Regions from separate parts of the Cupriavidus sp. 05T41 genome, predicted to be linked through region 2. Evidence: predicted binding sites of a transcription regulator. Region 2 holds the regulator's gene; each other region holds the start of a gene.
What was found. Region 2 encodes FliA, which starts transcription of late flagellar genes. Its sites were predicted from a motif close to CTAAAGTTTNNNNNNNNNNNGCCGNTA; they were not measured.
Positions count from the first base shown of each region.

Region 1: a site for FliA is predicted at 1,447-1,473, ahead of AC1DKV_RS05865 (flagellin N-terminal helical domain-containing protein). Genes of this name have one in related genera too.
Region 3: a site for FliA is predicted at 528-554, ahead of AC1DKV_RS19300 (DUF342 domain-containing protein). Genes of this name have one in related genera too.

Region 1 is NZ_JBFTLQ010000006.1:146,081-148,345, forward strand. It holds gene AC1DKV_RS05865 (flagellin N-terminal helical domain-containing protein) at 1-1,347, opposite strand, end outside; gene AC1DKV_RS05870 (RNA chaperone Hfq) at 1,583-1,906, opposite strand.
Region 2 is NZ_JBFTLQ010000057.1:14,855-17,119, forward strand. It holds gene AC1DKV_RS27570 (flagellar protein FlhE) at 131-562, opposite strand; gene AC1DKV_RS27575 (RNA polymerase sigma factor FliA) at 559-1,275, opposite strand; gene AC1DKV_RS27580 (MinD/ParA family ATP-binding protein) at 1,315-2,148, opposite strand; gene flhF (flagellar biosynthesis protein FlhF) at 2,152-2,265, opposite strand, start outside.
Region 3 is NZ_JBFTLQ010000031.1:11,114-13,378, reverse strand. It holds gene AC1DKV_RS19305 (class I SAM-dependent methyltransferase) at 1-342, opposite strand, end outside; gene AC1DKV_RS19300 (DUF342 domain-containing protein) at 782-2,265, shown strand, end outside.

The DNA.
Region 1 (2,265 bases), on a different contig from region 2:
GGCGGCCGGGCTGGCGCTGTTGTCTGCCACGGTGACGGCACCGGTGGTGGTGTCGACAGCGTAGTTGGTGGTGAAGCTGGCCGTCGTGGTCAGGTTGCCCTTTGCATCAACGTAGCTCGAGGTCGCGCCGTTGGCGCCGTCTGCCTTGCCGGTAGCGCCGTCAAGCTTGATCGTGGACGTCAGGCCGCTGGTCTTGCCCAGGGTGACGGTGGTCGCGTTGCCCGAGCCGCCTGCCAGCACTGCAGCTGCCACGTCGTTCTTGCTGGCTGCTGCGTTGTTGGTGACATTGCCACCAGCAGCGGAGGTGTAGGTGGTGCCGTTGACTTGCACGCTTGCGACACCAGCGGCAGCCGAGCCGGCGTTGGTGAACACGCCACCCAGCGTTGCTTGCGACAGGCCGCCAGTGTTGTTGGTGGTGAGGTTGCCGGCGCCGTCGTCGTACAGGGTGGTGACGCCGTCAGCGGCGGTCAGCTTGCCTGCGCTGTCGACCTTGAACTGGACCGATGCGCCGCTGGCGTTGGTGTACGTGCCGGCTGCCTGGCCGAATGCCGGCAGGTTGGAGCTCGACAGCGAGGCTGCCGAAGCAGCGGTGGTCACCTTGTACGAGAAGTTGCCGGTGCTCGAGTTGTAGGTGTAGGTGTTGCCGCCAGCCACAGCAACCGTGTCGCCGTCTTGCAGCTTGGCCAGGACCTGGTCGGTCGAGGCGAAGGTGTTCTTGGTCGTGACTTGGTACAGGCTCGAGCTGATCTTCGTGGCGGTACCGGCGGTCACTGCGTTGCTCAGGTCGGTAACCGTAGCAGCCTTGTTCGGGGTGCTGGTCACGCTGAAGCTGTCCAGGCCCAGGGTCTTCGAGCTGATTTCCGACAGGTTGACCGAGATGGTCTGGCCGTCGTTCGCGCCAACCTGGATGTTCAGGGCCTTTGCCGACGAGGACAGGACCTTGACGCCGTTGAAGTCGGTTTGTTGCGAAGTACGGTCGATTTCAGCCAGGCGCTGCGTAATTTCATCCTGGATCGACTTCAGGTCGGAGGCGGAGTTCGAACCGTTGGCGGCCTGAACGGCCAGCGTGCGGATACGTTGCAGGTTGTTGTTGACTTCGGTCAGCGCGCCTTCCGTCGTTTGCGCCATCGAGATACCGTCGTTGGCATTGCGCTGCGCTACGGTCAGGCCGTTGATGTTGGCGGTGAAGCGGTTGGCGATGGCCTGGCCGGCGGCATCGTCCTTGGCGCTGTTGATGCGCAGACCCGACGACAGGCGCTGAATCGCGGTGTTCAGTTGCGATTGCGAAGCGTTGAGGTTGTTCTGAGTCATCAGAGACAACGAATTGGTATTGATGATCGACGACATGGTACGACTCCTAGTTGCAGTGATTTACACAGTCCGGCGGCTGCCGTGTAACGTTGGCTGACTGCGTTGCAGTGCGTGTAGTGCCTCCGTTGCTAGGGTTATCGACCAGCGTCGGAAAAGGTTTAGTGTGATCTTGCGGTCGTGCCCTGAAGTTTCTTTGCGCGCTCCGGCTGGCGCGGCGGGGCGCGTGGCCGGGGCCCTGGCGGCGCCACGCCTGGTCATCCTCGCCATATCTCTAGCGCCGCTTGCGCGTGCGGGGCGTATACAGGCTGACGAACTCCGGCGAGCTTTCCGCGCCCGGCACGCTGGCCATGGCTTCCGGTGCGTGGGCGGGCGTAATGACCGCGATGGCGTGCTTGTAGACGACCTGGGGCACCGGATCGTCCGGCGATTCGGCCAGCAGCACCATATAGTTGTCGGCGGCGACGATCACGCCATGCAGGCGGATGCCGCTGGACAGGTGCACGATGACCGGCTTGCGGCTCGCACGGTGGGTGGACAGTTGCTGGTGCTGCAGCTTCCGGCTAGGGCGGTCCACCCTGGTTTCCTTCTTGTTCACAACTTCTCCGGAAGAGCCCGCGCGGGTTCTGGCGGCTGGCAGGGATTCGATAACCAGGCGTGGGCAACTGAGGTATGACGCACTGCTGAGCGCGGGCTGCGGCCCGGCCTGGGCGGAACTGGGGATGAAACATCCGCTCTCGATGCTGGCCGGGGGGCGGGGTGCATGGATCGCGGCCAGCCGCGGTATGTGCGCGGGAGGGGGGTCCAATACCGCCTCGCAATCGGTGGCGAGCGGCGCCGCCAGAAGAGAAGGGGAATACTTCAGGGGCGAGAGTAACAAAATTTTACAAATATGGACGGTTGGGGGGCGCGCCTAGCCTAGAGGTTTACCTCTAAAAAACCGATTGCATCACAATA
Region 2 (2,265 bases):
CGGTGGCGGAGCCGGTGGCTTGAGGGTTGGAGCCTGAGGCTTGAGACTTGAGGCTTGAGCGGCTGCGGGGGCTTGGGAAGCGGCGCCCGGGCGGAAAGGCCCGGGCCGCCGAATCCATGCACCTGCGGTCTTACCTGTACCCCACCACCACTTGTCCCGACTGTCCCTGCAGGACGGGCGTCAGCGCGCCCTTCCCCGGTACCTGGAACGCGAACACGAATCCCCTGCCTGCGTCATCCCCGCTGAAGGCATCGGTGAGTCCCTCCGCCCMCGGCAGCAACACGCAGCGCTGCGCATTGCACAGATAGGCCTGCAGATCGAGCGGCGGCGTGCGGGTAAAGCTGTAGCGCCACCGCACGGTGGTGATGGCGCCCTCGGCCTGCGGCAGATACCCGGTCGGGGTGATGGGCGCGGACATGGTGCGCAGGCCCTTGCCATACAAGGCGGGGCCACTCACGGAAGCCGACCACGAATGCAGGGTAGGTCCTGCCGGCGCGGCCCAGCCGTGGCTGCAGCATGCGGCAATGGCCGCCACGGCGATATGGCGGGACCTGGCTTTCATAGCAGCCCGCGCAGCTGCGAACGCAGGCGCGTGATGGCCTGGCTGCGGATCTGGCAGACGCGCGACTCCGTCACCTCGAGCACGGCGCCGATCTCACGCAGGTTCAGCTCCTGGTCGTAGCACAGCGACAGCACCAGCTTTTCCCGCTCGGGCAGTCGCTCGATGGCGCGTATCAGCGCTTCGCGCATGCCGCTCTCCATCAGCACGGTGAGCGGATTGCCGTCGTCGCTGACGCTCAGGTGGCGATCCAGGAAGTCTTCTTCGCCGGAGCGTTCGAAGTCTTCGTAGTGCAGCAGCTGGCAGCCATAGACCTCGTTGAGCAAGGTCTGGTATTCGTCGAGTGGCAACTCGAGCTCCTGCGCCACCTCGGAGTCCAGCGGCGCCCGGCCGAGCGTCTGCTCGAGGCCGCGCACGGTACGCTCGATGCGCCGGGTGAACTGGCGCAGGCTGCGCGATTGCCAGTCGTTGGCGCGCACCTCGTCGAGCATGGCGCCGCGGATGCGCTGGCTGGCATAGGTCTCGAAACGCGCACCGTGCGTATCCTCGTAACGCTTGGCGGCGTCGAGCAGGCCGATCATGCCAGCCTGGATGAGGTCATCGAGCTGCACGCTGGCCGGCAGCTTGGCCGCGAGTTGCAAGGCGATGCGACGCACCAGCGACGCATGCGCGGTCACGGTGTCAGTCTGTTCGAGCTTTCCCTGAATCGTATACATGGTGGAATTCTCGTGAGTCCTAGCTGGCAGGCCCGGCGCTCAGGCCAGGGCCGTGGCCGGCGGCGCCAGCGGCGCGGCCGGAGGGGTTGAACGGGCTACGGCTGGTGAAGGCATGGGAAGCGGCCAGCCGGCGATGCCGACGGCAAGACGGCGCAGGGCGGCAGTGGCCGGCGCCGCCGGATACGCTTCGACCACGCAGCGGCCAAGCGCCGTGCTGCGCTCGACCAGCGGATCGTGCGGCAGGCTGCCGGCAGGACTCGCGTCCACGCCGAGATACTGGCTGGCGGTGCGCGCAAGATTGCCGAGCACGGCGCTGGCGGCGGCGTCGCTGGCGGCGGCATTGACGACCAGGTGGAAACGGCGGCAGGCGTAGAGGTGGTTCAGCTGCTTGATGCAGGCATAGGCGGCCTTGATCGATGCCGGCTCGGCACGCAGCACCACCACCACGTTGTGCGCCATGCCGGCCACCTGCGACAGGGCGCCCTCGGCATCGCTGCGGGCATCGCTGAGCACGGTGCGGTAGCCATTGAACAGGCCCAGGTCGCCCGTGGCCTGCGGGCTGCCGGGCAGCACGCCGATGGTGCCCGCGGGACGTTGCCCCAGCGCGGCCTCCAGCGTGAGCGCACCGCCCAGCACGGCGGCCAGCGTGCCCTCGGGCGCCGCGCCGGCCAAGCGGGTGGCGCGCGCGCCAATGCGGTCTTCGTCGATCAGCAGCACGCGTTCACCCTGCATGGCGAGCGCATTGGCCAGCCCGAGCGCCACCGTGGTGGCACCGGCGCCCGCATCGCTCGCGACCACCGCGATGCGGCGCGTGGCACGCGGCGCCAGCATGCGCCGCAGGCTTTCGGCCTGGTCCAGGGCAAGTGAATTCACGTTTTACTCTCCCTGCACCTGCGCCAGCGCCTTGAACATCCGGCCACCATCGACGAAGCCGTCGGGCTCGGTGGCGGGCGCGGCCGGTACGGTCGGCACGGCAGGTGCGGCACGGCC
Region 3 (2,265 bases), on a different contig from region 2:
CACCAGTTCCTCGCGCGTCTCGATGCCGAAGATGTGCGAGTTGTCCAGGTGGTCCTTGAAGAACAGGTCGTACAGGATGAAGCCCAGATAGGACTTGCCTGCGCCATGGTCCACCAGCGTCACGTCGGGATGGTCTTGCTTGAGGTCCTGCAGCAGCGGCTCGATGAACTGGAACAGGTGATAGACCTGCTTGAGCTTGCGGCGGCTGTCCTGGTTCATCTTGCCGTCGCGCGTGAGGATATGCAGCGCCTTGAGCAGCTCGACGGACTGGCCGGGGCGGATTTCGTGGGGGCTGGGCGCCGGTGCGGCGGGCGTCTTCGACGCCGGGGACTTCTGGGCCATCTGGGGAACCTGGGAAAAGCGGTGAGGCAGTGGGGCGTGCGCCAAAGCGGACGACGCGGCGCCGGAATAGCGGCAGTTTACCGAAAGTCGCCGGCGGCCGGGCGGAGTGGCGCAACCGCCGCAGCGGATGCCGGTGCTCGCCACCTGCTTGCCGCCTGGTTTCGGCGGGATCCCGGCGCGCGGCCCTCAAGTTTTCCGCAAGGCCGCCGTTGGTGTTGTGTGCGCCAGAAAGAACAAAGATCAGCGGCGCGCAAAGACAACCCGGGGCCCCGTGCGCGGCGCCCGCGGGCAGATGCCAGAAGCCCAGGTACCCACGGCGATGCCGCCGCACCCTTTGGTCGCGGGCTGCGTCAGCGCGCGGCGGGGGCGGCCCGGAATGGCAAGTGGCGCAGCGGGCGGGACCGCGCGCCCGGACAGATCCACCAGAGGGAACGACGGAATGGAAAGTCGGGGAGAACACCCAGTTGACGCAGTAGAAGGGGGCTTGCGGGTCAGTCTCGATGAGGCCACGCGGCATCTGCACGCCACCTATGCCATGGCGCCGGGGCGGATGCCGCCGGACCGCGCGGCACTGGAGGCGGCGCTGGCCGCCGCAGGCTGGGGCGGGGCCAGGCTGGACACAGCCGCGGTCGGCGGCTTTCTCTCGCAGTGCCAGCGCGCCACCGAAGGCGCGCCGGTGCAGGCGCTGATCGGAGAGGTCACCGACGGCTATTTCGAGATCGACATCAGCGCCGACGGGCTGAGCGTGCGCCTGAGCCTGCTGCCGGCGCAAGGCGGCCGCGCGGTGGTGCGTGACGATGTCCGCGCCGCGCTGGCCGAGCGCGGCATCGTGGCCGAGCCTGACCGCGACATCCTGCGCACGGTCTTCGAGGCGGGCTTATGCGACAGCGTGGAGATCGCCGCAGGGCGCGCGCCGCGGCCCGGCACGCCAGCGCGCTTCGAAAGCCTGCTGGCGCCGCGCAAGCCCCTGGTGGCGGAAGACGAAAGTGGCCGCGTCGACCTGCGCGACCTCGGGACCCTGCTGCTGGTCAACCCGGGCACGCCGCTGATGCGCCGCATCCCGGCCCGCCAGGGCACGGATGGCGTCGACGTCTTCGGCAAGCCCGTGGCGGCGCCGGAGGCGGCCGATCCGCCCTATGCCGATGGATTGACGGGCGTGGCCCCCGATCCCGCCGATCCGGGCGTCCTGCTGGCGGCGATCTCCGGCTCGCCGACGCTGTTGCCGCATGGCGTTTCGGTCAGCCCGGTGGTCGACGTAGAAGCGGTGGACATGCATTCCGGCAATGTCACCTTCGACGGCACTCTGCGCGTCAACGGCGATATCAAGACCGGCATGACGGTGCGGGTGACCGGAGATGTCATCGTCAGCGGCACCATCGAGGCCGCGCATGTCGAGGCGGGCGGCGACGTCGTGGTGAAGGGCGGCATCATCGGCCGGGCCGAAGGCGCGCACCAGGGCGGCGATGGCGCGGCGGCGCTGGCGAGCGTGCGCTGCAAGGGCGCGCTGCACGCGCGCTTCATCGAAAGCGCGGTGGTCGAGGCCGGCACCGATGTCACCGTGGAAAGCGGCATCCGGCAGAGCGACGTGGCCGCCGGGCGCAGCATCCTCGCGGGCAGTCCCAAGGGCGGACAGGGCAATATCACCGGCGGCCGCATCCGGGCCAAGGCGGCGGTGCGCACCGCCACCCTCGGCGCGTCCGCAGGCACCGCCACCATCGTGCAGGTCGGCACCAATCCCTATGCGGAAGCGGAGAAGGCCGAAGCGGAGGCCCAGCGCCGCCAGCTCGAGACCGACCAGGCCAAGGTGCAGCAGCTGGTCAACTTTTTCGCCAAGAACCCCGAGAAAGCGGTCGGCGACCTGCGCGAGAAGGCGCGCGCGACCTTGTTCAAGCTGACCCGCGACTCCATCGAGCTGGACGCCAG